2 regions of the Paenibacillus sp. J22R67 genome follow, and region 1 is predicted to be linked to the other one. Evidence: riboswitches for the same ligand, from Rfam matches in the RefSeq annotation. Region 1 holds a riboswitch; the other holds the start of a gene.
What was found. A riboswitch is a leader RNA that binds a small molecule or an ion and turns the genes downstream of it on or off. The one in region 1 is predicted to bind cobalamin.
Positions count from the first base shown of each region.

Region 2: it holds a riboswitch for cobalamin, as region 1 does, so the genes downstream of both, AC58VC_RS19955 (DUF4430 domain-containing protein) here and AC58VC_RS12305 (ABC transporter substrate-binding protein) in region 1, are expected to answer to the same signal.

Region 1 covers NZ_JCAUAX010000003.1:53,504-63,459, reverse strand. The annotation lists gene AC58VC_RS12345 (cobyric acid synthase) at 1-998, opposite strand, end outside; gene cobD (threonine-phosphate decarboxylase CobD) at 991-2,097, opposite strand; gene cobS (adenosylcobinamide-GDP ribazoletransferase) at 2,115-2,945, opposite strand; gene cbiB (adenosylcobinamide-phosphate synthase CbiB) at 2,921-3,895, opposite strand; gene cobU (bifunctional adenosylcobinamide kinase/adenosylcobinamide-phosphate guanylyltransferase) at 3,933-4,505, opposite strand; gene cobT (nicotinate-nucleotide--dimethylbenzimidazole phosphoribosyltransferase) at 4,533-5,612, opposite strand; gene AC58VC_RS12315 (heme ABC transporter ATP-binding protein) at 5,639-6,415, opposite strand; gene AC58VC_RS12310 (FecCD family ABC transporter permease) at 6,421-7,458, opposite strand; gene AC58VC_RS12305 (ABC transporter substrate-binding protein) at 7,459-8,472, opposite strand; cobalamin riboswitch at 8,629-8,793, opposite strand; gene AC58VC_RS12300 (hypothetical protein) at 8,825-9,355, opposite strand; gene AC58VC_RS12295 (aspartyl-phosphate phosphatase Spo0E family protein) at 9,417-9,683, opposite strand; gene AC58VC_RS12290 (aminotransferase class I/II-fold pyridoxal phosphate-dependent enzyme) at 9,751-9,956, opposite strand, start outside.
Region 2 covers NZ_JCAUAX010000004.1:859,184-869,139, reverse strand. The annotation lists gene AC58VC_RS19960 (S-layer homology domain-containing protein) at 1-55, opposite strand, end outside; gene AC58VC_RS19955 (DUF4430 domain-containing protein) at 162-6,263, opposite strand; cobalamin riboswitch at 6,432-6,631, opposite strand; gene AC58VC_RS19950 (NUDIX domain-containing protein) at 6,658-7,203, opposite strand; gene glyA (serine hydroxymethyltransferase) at 7,286-8,533, opposite strand; gene AC58VC_RS19940 (GTP-binding protein) at 9,493-9,956, opposite strand, start outside.

The DNA.
Region 1 (9,956 bases):
GCAAATGTTTTGATTCGAGCCGCAAGGCCGGACTCGTTCAAGTGCCGCAGATCATCCATCGTATTCTTGCTTCCCGGGAGCAAGACGACATCGGGATCTCCCCAATCGGAGAGATGCGTGATGTATCTGAAATGAACATCCTTCTCTTCCTGAAGCGGATCAAAATCCGTGAAATTAGACAGCCGAGGCAAGCGAATCACCGCTACATCCAATTGATCCTTTGACTTCTCAGGCGCGCTTTGAGCTCTCTTCAGCATGCGTTTGGAATCCAGTGAAGCGGAATCTTCATCCTCAATACCTAACTGCGGCAAATAGGGGATAACACCTAACACAGGCTTCCCTGTCTTCTCCTCCAGCCAATCCAATCCCGGTTTCAGCAGACTGACATCGCCACGGAACTTATTGATAATAAAGCCCTTCACACGATCTCGTTCTTCCGGCGTCAAAATCTCCAGTGTCCCTACAATGGATGCAAAGACACCACCCCGATCAATATCAGCGACGAGAAGCACGGGCGCATCGGCCCATCCGGCTAAACGCATGTTGACGATGTCGCGATCCTTCAGATTTACTTCAGCAGGACTCCCTGCTCCCTCCAGCACCACAATCTCATATTCGTCGCGCAGCCGCCCTAAGGCGTCTTTGACAATCGCTTCCGCCTTCGGCAGGTACGATTCCCGATAGGTTCTGGCATCTAAATCAGAATAAGGCTTGCCGTGCACAATCACCTGAGCGACCATATCCTGCTTCGGCTTAAGCAAAATAGGGTTCATATCCGTTGTTGCTAAAATACGGCAGGCATCCGCCTGAACGCCCTGCGCTCTTCCGATTTCCTTTCCGTCAAAGGTAACGTAAGAATTGAGCGACATATTTTGCGATTTGAATGGTGCTGTCTGCCAGCCATCTTGAACAAGGATACGGCATAGCGCTGCCGTTAGAATGCTTTTGCCTACATCCGAAGCTGTGCCTTGGATCATTAACGTTGCTGCTTTAGTCATGAGAAAGACCTCGATTCTGTGCCAAAGCTGCCATTGTCAAACGTAGCCCTTCGACTAAGCGCACATTATCTTCGCGAAGCCGAATAGCGACTCGGCCATATTGTTCGTTCAAGCCTTCAAAAAGCGAGGCATCTCTTATCAAAATGCCCATTTGCCCCATATGCTCTTGCGCCTGTTTCACGGTTAAGCCTAGCATTGTAGGAAAAGAAAATAATACAAAGTTCACTTCCGTAGGCACTACATCTAAGCCCAATTGCTGCAACTGATCAGTCAGCCAAGCCTTCTCATCCTGCAGCCAATGACGACTCGCCAGCTCGAATTCTTCATCCTCCAGTACTGCCGTACCGATGCGCTGAGCCAAGTAATTAACGCTCCACTGTACTTGTTGCTGCCTGATTTCCCGAATCAAATCCGGATGCGCCACCATGAACCCTAGCCGAATGCCCGGAATCGAATAAAATTTCGTCATAGAGCGAATAACGATGAGCTTCTGGCTCGTTGAAGCCAGCTTAAGCAGCGAGTGTTCCTGCTCATTTGGAACAAAGTCCATGAAGGCCTCATCAAGCACACAGCTGCGACCACTCTCTAAGAGACTATCTACGATGTTGCGTGGCAGCAACCGACCTGTCGGATTATTGGGATGGCCTAGGAAAAAGAGATCCACAGCCGAAATTGCGGCTTCTACATCCTGCTGCTGCAGCTCAAACTGATGGGAGGGCCTCAGCGGGATATTGTAAATCCTGCCCCCTGTTTTGTGGATCGCTTCCTCATACTCACTAAAGGACGGCCTCGCAAGCCCCGTCACTGAAGGCTTCAATACTCTCGCTGTCAGATCAATCAGCTCTGCTGCCCCATTGCCAACCAGGATGCTCTCCACACCAATTCCATACTTCTGAGCCAGCTTGTAACGCAATTCACGGACAGCAGGATCTGGATACTTCACGATATCTTGCCATGCATCCATCAATAATTGTTTAACAACGGGAGGTGGACCGAGCGGATTCATATTTGAGCTAAAATCGAGAAACTGATCTCTTGGCCGGCCGAACGTTTCTTCAGCAGTCCAGAGATCCCCTCCGTGTCCGTAGCGTTCTAACATGAATGTCACTCCTTTCTTTATGGGGTTGCACAAATAACGACGCCAAGCAGGAGAATTGCTTCAAGCAGCTCATTCAAAGCACCATAGGTATCTCCCGTTAGTCCCCCTAATTTACGGCTTATATAGCTTGCAATTAACCATCCTGCCATAAATGTGGCGCAGGCAAAGTAGATAGGCACAGGCCAAATCGCTGTATCAAGAGTTGTATCGTTAAACTGAACAAATATAGTTGTTGTAAACAGGGCTACTAATAACGAAATAACAACTTGCCACTTCGTAATTCCCTGGAAAAAGCTGCCCAAACCCGAATCTTTGCGCGCATAAGGCCATCCCTGAATAGCCACTGTCATAAACCACCGACTCCAAATAGGGACAATTGCCAGCAGCAAGTATCCCATACTTCCGGTGGCTCCGTCCCACTGATTGGACTCCAGCAGCGTATAGAGAAGCGCGAACTTGAGAAGCAGATGAAGGACGGCAACAATGACACCCATGGCTCCAACACGGCTATCCTTCATAATTTCAAGCATTTGCTCACGCGGCCTGTGACTGAGGATACCATCTGCAGTGTCCATTAGCCCATCCAGATGCAGCCCGCCTGTTAAGACGACCCAAAGTCCCAGAAGCAGCACAGCTGCTGGGAGTGGGGGCAGGAACAGACCTAGCCCTTCACTCGCGAGAAGCAGCAAGAGACCTATCACACCGCCGGCTAACGGATAGAAGATCACACTGCGCCGGAAGACAAGGTCTGTATAAGTCATTTGCACAGGAATCGGCAAACGCGTTAGAAATTGAAAGGCTGCGATGCAAGCACGCAGCCAATCTAGAACAATACGAGCAGTATGCACAGCAATCCTCCCATCACTACAAAGCTGACGCCGTAGAGCATTCTAACGGCGTAGACAATATCTTGCTGCGTCCGCGGACGCAGCGGCCAGCCCAGGCGGGCGCGCTCGTTCGAGACGCCGCCGTAGATGTTCAGCCCGCCAAGCTCAATTCCGAGTGCCCCGGCGACCGCCGACTCCGGAATTCCGCTATTCGGGCTGGGGTGCAGGTGCGCGAAGCGGCGTATCGCCGCCGCTGCGCGCTTCGCCGAGAGGCCCGGCTGCAGCAGGGCGACGAGAACCAGCAGGAGGCCGGTGAGCCGGGCCGGGATCCAGTTCATGACGTCGTCCCACCGGGCCGACGCCCAGCCGAAATGACGGTAACGGTCATTTCGGTAGCCGACCATCGAATCCAGCGTATTCGATGCCCTGTACAGCATAGCCATCGGCGCTCCGCCGATCAGCGCATAAAAGAGCGGCGAGATCACTGCGTCGACAATGTTCTCCGCCACGGTTTCCACAACCGCGCGCGTGAGCTCTTCTTCGCCCAAGGCATCCGTATCGCGGCCGACGATGTAGCCTGTATACTTGCGAGCGTCGGCAAGTTCGCCTTTACGCAGCGGATTGTATACGAGATAAGCGGCATCCTTTAGTCCCTTGATCGCAATCGTCGTTGAAATCAACCACGTACAGACGGCATAACCGAGCCATTCGTGAATCGAACGTGCGGCAAGAATGAGAATAAACACACTGCCGAAGCTCACCAAAACAGTAGTAGTTGTAAGCAGGACTCCTTTAAACTTCTCATGAAAGGTAGAGTCGCTTTTTTTGCGCAGCAAGTCTTCCATCCAGCGTATCCAACGCCCAATAAGGATAACGGGATGTGTCGGCCATCTGGGATCGCCAATGAACCAATCTAGTACAATGGCAGCAGCCGTCATACTGACGATCTCCTGCCAGGAATAAATCCACATCACTAATCACCGCACCGTTCATTCCATGCTCTTAAAGCTAGTTGCATCCATCATCCAGCCGGTAAGCCATTTTTTTTAGTTCTACGGGTATCCCGACCGTTACTAGGAATACCTGCTCACATACCTCAGCTAACCGCTGATTCATTCTCCCAGCTAAGTCGCGGAAGCTGCGACCCAGCGGGTATTCCGGCACAATACCGTCGCCGACTTCATTCGTAACCAAGATGAGTTGTCCGCGGTAATCCGACACCGTATTTACCAGTTGGTCAACTTGCTTCATCACCAAGGCGGAAGCATCCTGCTCACCCTCAAACTGAAGCAGCCAGTTGCTTAGCCAGAGTGTCAAACAATCGACCAAGACAACGGCCTCCTCGCCACTCTCGCCTAGCTGCTTCAAGAGCTCGCACAGCCCATACGGCTCCTCACGGGTATCCCATGGATACCCCGAGCTGAGCCTCGTCTGCTGGTGCAGACGAACCCGCTCCCTCATTTCCTCATCGTAGATGTGGGAGGTCGCGATATAGATCCCGTGCTCGCTGCGATGCATCGCGAGCTTCTCAGCGAAAGAGCTCTTGCCGCTGCGCGCGCCGCCCGTTACTAGAACCGCCATGGCGCCTTCGCCTCCTTCTTATGCTGTCTACTCCCGCGACACGCCTGCGCTTTCGAATGTCGCCATCTCTCTCATGATCTTGCCTGCGGCTTCGATCAAGTTAAAGACAAGCACCGCGCCTGTTCCTTCGCCTAGGCGCATATCCATCTGCAGCATCGCAGAGAGGCCCACCGCCTCGAGCATCTTCGCATGTCCCTGCTCTTGAGATAAGTGCGAGGCGAGCATGTAAGACGCGCTTAGCGGGGCTAATCGGCTCGCCACAAGCGCTGCCGCCGACGAGATATAACCGTCGACGACTACCGGGCAGCGATTCTTCGCTGCGCCAAGAATCACGCCAACCAGTCCGGCGATCTCCAATCCGCCGACTTTACTGAGCACCTCAAGCGCGAAGTCGCCGCTTGTGCTATTGGCGTTGTCCTTAGCCGGGCGAAGCCCGTTCACGTGGAGCGCCTTGTTGACAACAGTCCGCTTATGCAGCCATTTCGCATCATCAATGCCCGTGCCGCGTCCTACGGATATTTCAGCATCTACGCCTGACAATGCGCATAGAATCGCTGCGCTAGCCGTTGTGTTGCCGATCCCCATTTCGCCGGTTGCGAAAAGGCGATAGCCCTTATGCGCTAGGTCATCCACTAACTCGACACCTGCCTCAATCGCTTGCACCGTTTCATCCAATGTAAGTGCCGCTTCACGCGCCATATTGCGCGAACCTTTTCTCACCTTGCGTGAAACCAAGTTCGGATGCTCCAGATCTGCATTGACCCCCATGTCAACGCAAACAACGTCTGCTCCTGCATGTCTGGCAAGCACATTAACTGCTGCTCCGCCATGAAGGAAGTTCAGTACCATCTGCGGTGTGACTTCCGCTGGGAACGCGCTGATGCCTTCCTCACAAACACCATGATCGCCAGCCATCACGATGACCGCTTTTTTATCGAAAAGTGGCTTCACTTCACCGGTAATCCCGGCAACTTGCCGCGCAATATCTTCTAATTTACCTAGGCTTCCCTGCGGTTTAGTTAATTGATCCAAGTGATCGTTCGCCTGCTTCACCACATCTGCATGAATGGGTTCGATGGCCCTGATAATCGCCTGCAAATTACTCATCTTCTATTCCTCCGTTACCAAGTTGATTATTTTCCTGGTTGCAATAATATCTGTGGTGCTTGGTTCGCAGGGTGCTGCAGAACAATGGGTTCTGTTCCGTAGACCTTGGTAATTAACTTGCTAGTGATGATCTCTTCAGGCGTTCCTATCGCTGCCAGCTCTCCGTTATGTATCACCATCAGCCGTGTGCAGTATTGTGCGGCCAAATTCAAGTCATGCAGAACAGCCACAACGGTTAACTGCGACTCACGCTGCCATTCCCGAATGTAATCCATCATCTGCACTTGATATCCAATATCCAAAAAGGTTGTAGGCTCATCTAGCATGAGTAGTCGCGGTTGTTGGGCCATGACTTTCGCAAGCGCTACCCGCTGCCTCTCACCGCCGCTGAGACGCTCAATCGTTCGTTCAACAAGCGGCTGCAGATGCAGCTTCCGAATGATAGCTTCGATTAATTGCTCTGCTTCCGCTATATCCTCACCAAGCCAATTCTGAAAGGGATAACGGCCCATTTCCACAACTTCACGAATTGTAAAACCAACAGGCGGCAGTGCATCTTGCTGCAAAACTGCCAGCCATCTGGCTAGTTCCTTGCGTGAATAGGCAGATGTTTGTCGACCCTCCAGCTCTACAGAACCTTTTTTAACCGGATCAATCCCGGAAAGAAGGCGAAGTAACGTCGATTTCCCGCTGCCATTTGGCCCAATAATACCAAAAAACTCGCCGTGTTTGACCTCAAAGCTAATATTTTCAAGTACCGACCGTTCATGAAAGCTTTGGGAAAGCTGCTCCACTTTAATCATCTTTTTCAACCTCTTAACGTTTTCTTATCCTTATGTAGCAAATAGGCAAAAAATGGCGCGCCCAAAAACGCCGTGATAACACCAAGCGGAATCTCCGTCGGACTTAGCAAAGTGCGAGCGAGCGTGTCCGCCCACAAGACATAAATGCCACCTCCAATGGCGGATAAAGGAATTATGAGACGATAGTCCGGACCCACGATTAGACGAACTAAGTGCGGAATGATAAGCCCTACGAAACCGATAACGCCTGCTACAGAGACAGCTGCTGCCGTAATGAAGGTAGCTACAATTAGCACAATCAGCTTCGTACGTTCAACATTCACTCCCAAATGGGAGGCCTGCCGCTCTCCTAGCGCAAGCAAGTTCAATGATCTTGCATAGCTAAGCAGTATGACTAAACCAATGACTAAATATGGTGAAATAATCGTTATATACGGCCATCCCCGCATCGCCAAACTGCCCATTAACCAAAAAACAATCTCATTAATGACCTGCTTGGAAATCGAAACCATAAAGGAAACAATCGCGCCAAGAAAAGCCTGCATGACAACGCCAGACAAAATAAGCGTCTCCATCTTCAGCTTGCCATCGATCTGAGCCAGCTTAAGAACGAGGAAAAGTGAAATGAGTCCCGTTACAAAAGCAACAATCGGAATCGACCATTGCCCAAACAAAGCCATTTGCAGCCCAAAATAGATTAAAAACGCCGCCCCGACCGAAGCGCCTGAAGAAACTCCCAGCGCATAAGGATCTGCCAGCGGATTGCGCAGAACGCCTTGGAAAGCAGCTCCAGCAACGGAGAGAGAGGCCCCTACAAGAATCCCAAGCAATACGCGAGGTAAACGCACCTTATTGATGATTTGCTCCGATGACTGCTGCCAGGTAACGTCGATATAGTGACCAACCCATGGAATATGCTTCCCTAGGATGCCCGCAATTTGGAGAACTGGAAGATTGGCCGTTCCCAGCGATAAACTTGCCAAAATAGAAAGAAGAAGGAGTATAGCTCCTACTCCTCCCCACAGCATAAGTTTTTTTTTCATTTATTTCACCAGTTCAGGATATATGCCTTTCGCCATTTCCAGCAGTCCATCGGTCAATCTCGGTCCCGGACGGCTCAGCAGGTTCTGGTCAAGACCGATTACCTGTTTGTTCTTCACAGCTTCAATAGCATCCCATCCGCTTCGCGTACGAATAATTTCATCCAGCGATTTCTTGCTTTTGCTATCTACAACACCGTTCGCAAAGAGAATAACAGCTGGGTTTTGCCCGATGATTTTCTCTTCGCTGATTTGGTACCAGCCTTTGCCATCGCCAGCTACATTAATGCCACCCGAAAGTTTGATCAGCTCATCCATGAATTCGCCACTGCCGACTGTCCAGCCTGGACTGAACTCTATGTATACTTTTTTCTTATTTTCTTGTTTTACGTCTTTCACGGCATTGACAACTTTCTGACGATCTGCCTTCATCTTGGAGACTATTTTCTCAGCTTGTTCTTGATGATCTGTAATCAAACCATAAGTTTCAATGTTCGCAATCGCATCATCCAACGTCTTGGGCTCCACTTTAAACACGTTAATGTTCGACTCGCGCAGCTGTTTAACCGTATCTTCTTTCATTGAGACACCTGTAAACACAATATTCGCGTTCGTGGCGATCAAGGCTTCCTGGTTGGGCTTTGTGATACTGCCTAATTTGGGCTTTGACTTCGCTGCTTCCGGATAATCATCGAAATCGGAAACACCGACAATATTAGCATCCAATCCAAGTGCAAAAAGGGCTTCCGTTTCTGCTGGCGAAACAGATGCTATCCGCTCTGGCGCCTTGTCAAAAGTGAATTCTTTCCCCGTTGCATCTTTAATTTTCAGCGGATACGCCGTCTTTTTGGAAGTCGCAGCTGTTGATGCAGAAGGCGTAGGCGCCGTTGTTGCCTCTCCACCAAGCTTGGATGGGTTAGTAATTTCCACTTCTTGCTTACCGCATGCTGCTAAGCTAACTGCCGTCGCTAAAGCAACCGTTAGGATTAGCGCCCTCTTCATCCCTTTTTTATTCATTTGCATGATGTAACCTCTCTCTCTGAAACATTTGATTTCGGTTGACCCAAAATAAAAAGCCCCTCTGTTCCTAAGGAACAAAGGGGACGATAAATCGCGGTACTCAGCAACGAACCCGTTGCCTCCTGATTTAACGCGATCCTTTTCCTCGAAGGATGTCGTAACGGCACCATGGCAGGTATCCTGGCTCTCCGGCTATACATACGTACCTTCCGGATTACAGTGGCGGGACCGCGCCGGACTTTAACCGGCTTCCCTTTTAAGCGGCAATGATCTTCATTTCTGAATTCGTTGCCGACACCATTGGCTGCATATTTGACTATCAATCTAATTGTCGATTATAGACTTCTTGCTACTTTTGTGCAATAACCTTAAGTACTTTCTTGGCTTCCTCTAGCTTCGGCGCATTGACAGGTATGAAAGCAATAAGTCCTTTTCCTTCAAATCCTTGCTCCTTCATCCACTTGTTCCCTGAGAGCGGAATCCCATACAAATGCTTTTCTGCAGGCTTGCCCTCTTCCGTGATTTCGACAACCCCGTCCGGATAATCAGAAGGGCTAATCGTCTCATCCAAAGATACGAACCCAGCTTGTTGGCTTAATGCTTTAAATTGCTCATCAGCAAGAATAAAGATGCCATTTCCTCCTGCCGCTAGTTCAACAACCATTTTTTCCATGGAGAAAATAGGGGATGTATTCAGTTTGACGGTAGGAACCTCGCCGATCTTCGATTTCAAAGATGCCTCCAACTTCTCACCCGCATCACTTGGGAACCCATTTTGACCCATTACAAATATTGAAACATCCGGCTTCGGTCCTCCGCAACCCGCGAGCATCACCATAAGCGCCGACACCAGCACTACCATTATCAATTTCAATTTCATGTTGTAAAAGTACCTCCGTATACGATCTTAATCTATCGATAGTCGCGAGAAAAGTCGGTTTTCACCGACTTTTCTTCCAATTATTCATATATTCATTTATTTTGAGATCAAGTATCGTACTGAGTTCCACGACGGATTCGGATGTCATTTCTTCCCCGTCTAGAACCATCTGTTCTAACCTGCGCCGTAGAGAATGAATCTCTTCTTCTAATAAGTTTAGGGAGTTACGTTTCTTAGCACGCTTAGTCAACCAACGTTGTTCGAAATCTTGTTCATTGATTTGTAAATGTTTTCGATAGGTTGATAGTTGGTATTCCATGAAAGCCATGCTCATCCCTCCTTATTACAAGAATACCAGTTTTCGCGAATAATGAACATAGATTTTTCGTATAGAATTACAAATTTCTTAGAAATTTTCCGATTCTCTCCAAGGCTTCATTCAGTTGAGAAACGCTATACGCATAGGAGCAACGCAAGAAACCTTCCCCACCTAATCCAAACACATCTCCCGGTACAGCAGCAACTTTAGCTTCGAATAAAAGTCGCTGTGCAAATTCATCTGAAGTTAGTCCTGTGGCAATAACACTTGGGAAGGCATAGA
Region 2 (9,956 bases), on a different contig from region 1:
TCGAACTGCTTAAATATAGACAAAGAATAAGAAGTAGTGCTGAAAGCTTCTTCATTGTTTTCAATGTTCTACCCCCAAATACTTCATAATTAAATATTGGAGAAGGAGCAGAAAATTGTTCTGCTCCTTCTCCATGAATTCTGCAAGCCTATAATTGCAAACTATCTTTTCTTATAAGCTCTCATAGCAACGACAATGGCCATTTCTCTTGTCACTTCATCACCTGGCTGAAAACGATTATTCCAACCCGTCATTAGCTCGCTAGCCATAATCGACTGAACGCTAGATTTAGCCCAATCGGATACTTGATCCAAATCCTCAATGCCAGTAGTCTGATCTGCTTTTGGAAGAGTTAGCGCATTGGCGATGATAACTGCCATCTGCTCACGTGTAAGCTTCTCATTTGGATTGAAATGCTCTACGTCATACCCAGAGATCATACCAGCTTGATAAGCCGTATTCACGTAAAGATAGTACCAGTCATTCTGAGAAACATCTTGGAAATGAATCGCATTCTCTTTCTTGATCTCTAAACCAAGCACATTGACCAGGATTTTGGTGAATTCTGCTCTCGTAATTGCAGCTTGTGGAGAGAATTTACCTCCATTGCCTTCAATAAACTTTTTCTGCGATGCCTCGCTTATTGATTCAATGGCCCAAGGTGAGACGGAATTTGAATCTGTATAAAGTTTCTTCCAATCAAATACCGGTGTCGTTTCGGTTTCCTTAGCACCTACCGTGTAAGATAGGAAGCTTGTGAAATGATTCGTTCTAATGATCAAATCATTATCTTTCACAAAGGCGTAGGTGATCTTCTCTTTGCCTTTTGTTGCTTCCAAACCTTGAGTTTCCGACTCATAGATCTCGATTGGTGTAAACTTCGTTCCTTCAATGAACCCGGCATGTTGATCTTTAGCATTTTTAATGACGAACGTAAGCGGCCTATCGAACAGAACGGATTGATCCGCATTACCCATACCAAACGCTTGGTTTATTTTCGTTAACTTCGTACTACCACTACTTAGGCTATTGTTTACAAGATTCAGAACACTCGTATCATGCGTATTAATGGATGTGAGCAGCTCGACGTTGTGATCTCCCGATTTGAGCACTGTGCCTTTATCGATTGAAAGAGTAATATCGCCTTTAATCGCAGTAATTGCCGGAATACTGTCCTGTACTTCCTCTAAATTAAGAAGTACTTTCGATTTCACATCAGGAATTTTAATCGTGATTAGATCTTTACCTTTTAATTCTGTAGAGATTTTGACCGTGTAATCTTGTTTAAGATCTGCAGGAATATCAAAGACTGTTTTATTACCTACTGTCGTTGGTGACGCTGGAGTTACAGGCTTTGGCCATTGACTACCGTCTTGCCCTAAGTCTGCCCCAAGATCAGTTGTATAACGCCATTGGATGGAGTCGCCGTCTTGAAGCGTGATTTTACTTGCACCTACACTTGGATATGTTCCATTAACATTATACATCCATCCGCTTCCAGGTCCATGGTCGAACTCACCGTCGCCGCTGATAGATTGAACATATATACTGCCATAATCTGCATACCATAATGCGCTGTAGTTGATTCCGCTCGTGTCTAGCACTCTTTTTAATACACTCCAAGCCGTATCACCATTCTTTAGTTCTACGCTAGATTCGGAAACTACATAACCTTTTTTAATAGTAAGTTTATCTACTGAAAGCGTTACATGCTTTGTTGCTGGCGGAGTAGTGCCCCCACCGCCATTTCCTGGACCAGTAGTAACATCGCTCGTAGTAAAAGCAACAAAGTCTGTAAAATGCTTCGTTTTAATGATAAGGTCATTACCACTATCGTACGCATACTCATTTTTACCGCTAGCCAATCCTTCAGCGTCGCTCGAAAACCTCTGGATTGATTTCGTTAATCCATTCTGGATATAGGCAGCTTCTTTCCCATTCATGCCAGCTATAACCAGAGTTACGAGTTGATCGAATTCGATTCGGTCATTGCCCCCGAGGGTAATCGCATGATACACCGTATCGAGCTTCTTCCCGCTGGAAATTACCGTGTTCAAAGCATTTTTCAATGTAGCATCCGATGTATCGTTGGTAGTAATCAGTTCCAATGCGGATGATTGACCGTTGGTAATCTGCGCACCTGCTGGAATGACAACAGATAGATTGCCTTTGACAGCCTCAATTCTTGGCAAACTTGTTCCTGTTGGCAAATCCAACCGGACTTTTGCTTTGCTTTCATTTGGAATTTCTACCGTAATTAATTTATTCGCATCCGCACTCGTTATAGGAATGAGATAGTTCTGATTATCAGATGGAATAACAACTTTAGGCTGATCGCCACTTGGTAATGGTACTTGAATTGGCGCAGTTCCTTTTTTAACTTGTAATGGCACGGTTGTATGAACAACTGTTGGTGCACTATTTTCTACATAATCAGATACGGAAACGGTATAATTCCCAGCTAGCAAGTTAGGAAAGAATGCTTTCCCATCCTCGTTCGTAGTTTTGGAAATCACTAGTTCGCCTGTTGAATCATAAATGGAGACATTAACGCCTTCCGCCTCGACAGGGTGTAACTGGAAATCACTATAATCAACTTCTGTTTTATGAACACTAACTGCAAAATTAATATCCTCAAATATTGAACTTTCTTGCGGCTCAAAAGAGATGGAGTCAATCGGCATTGTCGAATAATTATTATAAAAGAAGACAATGTCATCCGAAGGCTTTAATACAATTTGATCGCTTGTTCCGTTATAGGAAGTAATCCATTCATTTCCTCTATGAACTGCATAATCCCAATAACCATAATCCTCATTGCCATAATAACTGGAATGGATACCTTGAATGGTTAGATCAAGTGCTCCCCACTTTTCTTCTTTTTTCAATTCGATACCTTTTGAAGCCGTAAAAGTTTCGAGTGCTTCGAGCGGTGTTACTGCGGTGGTGCTGCCTTCGGCAATACGACCTTGCGGTCCTTCAATACGTATTGTCACCGGTGAAGCTGTTACTGGGTCCAACCCAGGTAGCGGCTTGGTGAAGTCATACAATCGTTCTCCATTGCCTTCTTTGAAAATCTTGTAGGCAGCTAACGCTTGAAGTGCTTGTTCTGTCGCCATTCCATTCGATCGAAGTTGCGTTGCATGAGAGAAGCTGCCATCTGGCAAACGGAACTTGAATAACTTATCAAGTAAATTAACGCCATTTTTTGCATACTTCGCGCTTGTTGGATCTAGTTTATTCGAGGTTAATGCAATAATGGCTTGAGATACACTCTCACTGTTATCTACTCTATAAGAAAGATAGCCCCCATTGGATTGTTGGTTCAGAGACAGCCAACTAGCTGCTTTTGCAAGGGTATCAGCCTGAACTAAAGCTTGATTGTTCACATACGGAGCCAGCGCTGTAAATGTCATCGCAGTCATATCAGGATCACTAGCTCCACTGCTTAAAGTGAAACCACCGTCTTGATTCTGTCTTGAAATAATTTGATTGATTATTAATTGTCTTGTCCATAAGGCATTATCCGGTACAGCATAATTTTTGGAATCAAGCGCTAATAAAGCAAAGACTAAACCGTTGATGCCTTGCGATGTCATTTTGCTGTGATTGTACAATTTCTCAATTAAGTTATAACCGTCAACTTGAGAAGCGTCACCGCCAGTAACCGTTAAACCAAGGATCGTCCGTTCAAGATCAGTAACTAAGTTAAAATCTCCTTTGGAACTTGAAACACTATTGACTAGTTTTTGATAATACGTTACAGGAAGCTTAAAACCCGTGCGTGCTAAACCGATTGCGCTCCAATCTGTGCTTACGCCGCTTGGCTTGGACAGGAAATAGGTAGAAGCAGCGTTAATTGCCTCTTGTATATCACTTGTTGAATACTGACCGCCAGATGGGGCATTTGGATCGTTAGGGTTTGTTGGTGGATTCTCATCCAAGTAATTATCGGTATAGCGAAGCACGATATCGGCATTACGGCCTAGTATGTAGCTGCCAATCCCGACATCAGGATCAACACCATCAACGGAATACATCCAACCGCTGTTAGGTCCGCCGTCAAAGGCAGCAAGTCCGCCAACGGTTGAGATATACGCGCCGTTTTCATTGATATAGGAAATGCCTGCTTCAGTTAATACCTTTTCAATCACATACGCAGCCGTATGACCTGATTCAATATTTACCGTTGTTTTCGGTAAAGTGACGCTTTTACCAGCAGCAGCACTAATACCGTTCAAGGTTAACGAAACAGCAATCGTCTGTGGATCTACTGTTGTCGTGACTAAGTTTTGAAATGCTGTATTTATTTTTACTAATGCACTATCAGCATGATATTGAATAGCACTGGTATTTGCGGAAACTGCTTTTGCGAGTGTTAAGCTGTTTTGCAGTATTAGCCAGCTTGCATCTGTATAGTTGCCCTGTTGTAACGCATCAAGCTCAGCTATTTTTGCATTCAGTGCCGTTTTATTGGCGGTTGTTGTTATATCTTGGTCATAGTCATCTGTGTAAACAAGTGAAATGACGTCACTGCTTTTTAATTTGTAATCCGCGATGCCAACAAGGGCAAATTGACCATTGACCAAGTACATCCAGCCACTTTTGGAACCGCCATCACCTGTGTCCAAATCGCCTATTTTCGTAATGTAATTCCCTTTTTCATTAACAAACGTGAGCTTTTTTTCATCTAATACTTTCTTAATTGCATATGCAGCTGTTGCTCCCTCTGCAACAACGGTATCTGTTTTAGCTAAGTTAACGATTTTTCCAGCTGTTGCGCTGAAACCATTTACGGTGACTGAAACCGTAATTGTAGGAGGAGCATTATTTTGCAGTCCTTGTACGGCTGCTAGTAAATTAGCTAACGTGACGTCAACCTGATCCTGGATTGCCGTACTGTTGGCAGACACTTCTTTGGCTGCTGCCAAACTATTTTGCAGCGCTTGCCAGCTTGTGTCTGAATAATTACCTTTTGTCATGCTCTCGACATCAGCAATCGAGGCATTCAACGCCGTTTTATTGGCCTCTTTTATAATACTCAAGTAGTAAATCTTAGGGGTGTTTATACCTTCCTGTGCAATAACTCTAACGATTTTAGCCTTATTGGCGCTCAGTGTAATTTCTTTATCAATTAATGTACCTGAGGTACCGCTTTTATTATTGACGAAAATTTGGCTTGCAGTGCCATTAGCCGTAATCTTAATTTTATCCGCATTGATTCGGATATCCTCATAGACATAAACACCAGAAGTAACGGTAACTTGCTTCGTAGCGTCTGCATCAACACCTGACAGTACGATGCTTGAGAGATCTGGAGTTTCATAAACAGCGTCATTAACGGTAACCTTCTGCAATGAAGTAACTTCGGCACCTATTTCCCCAAAGACGCCACCGTCTATTTGAACCGCATTATAAACCTTAACAAAGCTGATATTCGTTAAGTTGACAGGCTTACCAACACTGTCAACAGCCCAGCTAATATCAATAGGATCGCCTTTAACTGGTGATGTTAAATAGGGATTGGCAGGAACATCATAGGGAGCGCTGCCGTTCGCATGCGTATCGGGATAACCGAAGGCGTTATTCCGAACGGCAATTTTCACGCCGCTGTAGGTATACGATTGGTTGTTAAAATCGGATGGGGCATTTGGGTAATTTTCAGGTATCGGATAATAGGCATGTTTATGAGACCCATTTGTTTTTACATTCCCACTGCCTCCCTGATTATCAACCCATGGCACATTAACACCATCAGGGCTCGTAAATGCCGGCTCGGGATTCGTATAGGTAACCCTATAATCCCAAATCGTGCTGTCTTCATAATGCTCTGATCCAGCAATATAAAACCAAGGTCCCGGATTACCTGTCCCGTCATCCTGTGCTACGGCTACACCAGCAGGTTCTTCGTTTCCAGCAAAGGCGTTTCCGAACACGGTGAAGTCCACACCGTACGGATTTTTGGGGCTGTTCTGGATCGGCTCATCGAATTTGTAGACGATGCTTCCTCCAAATGCACCTAGGGACACGCCCGTGGAACCTGGCGTGTTCGTCCATTTCGAGTTAACATCTCCCGTTGCGCCCCAACCAGCTTCGTTGGTGAATTGTCCTGGCGCTGGCAACCATTCGCGGATTGAGCTAGTTCCTGTTGTACTGGCAAGTGCTTGACTGCTCGGTCCTGCCAAAACGCCTAGTGAAGAAAATAAAAGAATAAAAGACATAAAAAGTGCAATAAACGGTTTTGAAGCATAACGATGAATCATCTTTGTCATTCCTCTTTCCTACCAAATTTGGACAACAGCGCAAAAAAGCCACCCTAAAAAACTAGGGTGGCTGTACATCCATAAGCACGCACAATAACATGTGGTAATAGTAAGAATTATGCCGTGGCATAATCTATTGTTGCTAATTCCCACCCCCAAAGAATTAGTAACATACTATAAATAAAGGCAGGTCTCCTGGCTCATGCGTCATCGCTTCTCTTTCGCCTTCCCAATCTCGTGAACAAGTCAGTGGCATATGAAAGAGTTACTCGGCAATTACAGTGGTGGGACCGCGTCGGCTTTTACCGAACTTCCCTTTTAAGCAAACATCCAAATCGTATGCTTGCACCCTTATTTAGCATATTATATTTTGTCATCGCTAATGTTATATCGTTTATTTCGTTTTGTCTACTTCATAATTTATTTCATAACATTCGGGGTAAGCCATGTAACTATCACTAATAAACCGATGATCCTGAATCCATTCAGAAACAATCATATAGACATTGTCTTTCAAGTAGGGACTAAATGTGTCGTCGTTCATAATCTCAATTTGTTGCGGAATAGCATCTACTAACATGATATCATTCGTTTCAAATCCACTCGGGAGCGTGCTAAGAACGCTGACTGTGGAAATATAAATATTTTTCACAAATACGAGATGGTCATTTTCAAAAATTAGATATTGTCCAACTTCCTCGATCGCGTCGAGCTCTCCTCCAGCCTCTTCCCGCATCTCCCTTCGGACCGTTTGAAGAACAGCCTCGCCTTTCTCTCTCTTCCCCCCAGGCAACTCCCACCCCCGGTAGTTATGTCTAACGAGAACCATTTTACCTTGATAGAAAGCAAAAATCAGGACACAATTCGGTTCTTCAATGAGACATTCCCTTGACAATATGATCTTTTGATTCAGCAAAGCACCTGGAAATTCATACTTCACTATGCCCACCAACTTTTTCGTCTAATATAAAAAAAGTATTTGATCCAAAGATCAAATACTTGGCCCAGATGTAAATCTAAATTTAGTAGTTCAACCCTGGATATAATGGGAATTGCGCTGTCAAATCGCTTACCAACCCGCGTACTTTGTTATGCACACCTTCGTCCGTTGGGTTTTTCAAAGTTAACGCCACAATTTTGGCAATTTTTTTCATAGCTTCTTGATCCATGCCACGGGCGGTAACTGCTGGCGTTCCGATCCGAACTCCGCTTGTAATCATCGGCTTAGCTGGATCGAAAGGAATCGCGCTTTTGTTCACCGTTACGCCTACTTCATCCAGTAAATGTTCCGCCTCTTTACCGGTAATATTGAGACTGCGCAAGTCGATCAGCATCAGGTGATTATCTGTTCCTCCAGAAACAAGATTGACACCTTCTGCCAGTAGTTCTTCTGATAACGTTTTGGCGTTAAGAACAACATTTTGAGCATACGTTTTAAAATCCGGTTGGAGTGCTTCGCCAAAAGCAACGGCTTTAGCGGCAATGATATGCATCAAAGGCCCGCCTTGCGTCCCGGGGAACACCGCTTTATCAATCGCTGCAGCCCAAGGCTTGCGGCACAGAATCATACCGCCGCGGGGTCCGCGAAGCGTTTTATGCGTAGTTGTTGTTACAAAGTGGGCGTGTGGAACTGGGCTAGGATGTAACCCTGCCGCAACTAACCCGGCAATATGGGCCATGTCCACAAAGAACAATGCTCCTACATCATTAGCAATCGAACCTAATGCTTCAAAATCAATAATGCGAGGATATGCGCTGGCACCAGCCACGATCATACGAGGCTTATGCTTGAATGCCAATTTGCGAACCTCGTTGTAATCAATAAACCCATCGCTTTCTCTAACTCCATAAGGTATAAAGTTATATAATATTCCGGAAGCATTAACAGGACTGCCGTGAGTTAAGTGACCGCCATGCGCCAAGTTCATACCAAGAACTGTATCTCCAGGTTTCAGAGCAGCTAAATATACCGCCAAATTGGCTTGTGCGCCGGAATGCGGCTGCACGTTGGCATGCTCTGCGCCAAATATTTCTTTTGCACGATCACGCGCGATATCCTCAACGATATCTACATACTCACAGCCGCCGTAGTATCGTTTCCCCGGATAACCTTCTGCGTATTTATTCGTCAAAACCGTTCCCATCGCTTGCAACACAGCTTCGCTGACGAAGTTTTCAGAAGCGATTAACTCAATTTTGTCACGTTGACGGCCAATCTCCAGATTCATAGCCTCAACAATTTTAGGGTCTTGTTTGCGTAATTGTTCCACAGTAAATTGCTCCTTAGCATCATATTCTACAATTTGTTATAAAAAAGATATCATAGAGCTGTGGCTATAGAGTAACTGGATTTAACTATATCTAGATATAGCTAATGGCTATATCTACGGTAGATTTGGGTAAACGCGATAACCAGTCAAACATTAGTTCTAACTCCAGATTTGCGCTTGTGTATTCACTCAAGGGAACTGGAGTCTTCTATTCCGAGGAAAACGAACTGTTTCCTCTCCGAGCGGAACTACAGGCTCTTATTTGTCCTCCACATTGCATATTCAGGAAGAAATTAGAAATATAGCGGAACGTAGTTCCCCATACACGTGGAATTGTGCCTTTTCAGAGAAATAGAGGATTATAGATCCCTCCCAAACACCTGTTTAGAAAAACCTAGCCTGCAGCTAGATCTTTGTCTAAACGCTAGTTCACTTTTCATTATGTCCTGTGTTTTATTTCTCTTACTCACTTTACTTACTACTTCACTTACTACTTCACTTACTACTTCACTTCCCCTTTACCATTACCCTACTTCTACTTCTACTTCTACTTCTACTTCTACTTCTACTTCTACTTCTACTTCTACCCCTACCCCTCCCCCTACCCCTACCCATACTCTACTTCTCTTACTAATTTACTTTTTATTTCTCTTTCCACACTATCCTGCTCTTATATGTCTGCACACTACCATACCTCTCTACTCCCCCCAGCGTCCTTCCAGCTCTCATTGGATGAAATCCAATGAGATCGCCGTGTAGACAAGTTAATTCTTCTTTTCGTTGGATGAAATCCAACAAGGGCGGCTAAAATGGCGCTGAACCCCCACAAAATTCATCTATAGGTTGGATTTTGTCCAATGAGTTTGACATTTAAGCGTCAAAAATCGCCTGTTCGTTGGAATTCATCCAATGAGCTTGACTCTCCTCAGGCGGAGCACCCTCATCTTCCATTCTGCTGCCTAAGCATCCACGAATTCCATCATGGCATTCGGCAGATGATCCTCAAATTGACGCCAATCGAAGAGCATCTCGTCATCTGTCAACAAGCAAGCATCCAGCGAAGCTGTAATGTCTGCCCGATTCATCTCTATCCCAATGAATGCGACCTTATTCATGCGATCCCCGTAAGTGGCATCCCATTGCGGGATCTGGTCATCTTCCTCTTCGAGGATAGCTTCTCTTTCCTCTGCAGGAAGCGCAGCTATCCAATACCCTGCGGGTCCGAACCGTACAGAGGGACCTGATTGGCTCAGATTTTGAGCATGATCGTTCCGGGTAGCCAGCCACATAATTCCCTTGGCTCTCACGATCTCGGCAGGCCAGTCCTCCATCCAGCTCATTAGCCGCGAAGGCTCGAAAGGTCGAACTCTTTGGTACACAAAAGATGAAATACCATATTCTTCGGTTTCGGGTGTATGCTTTT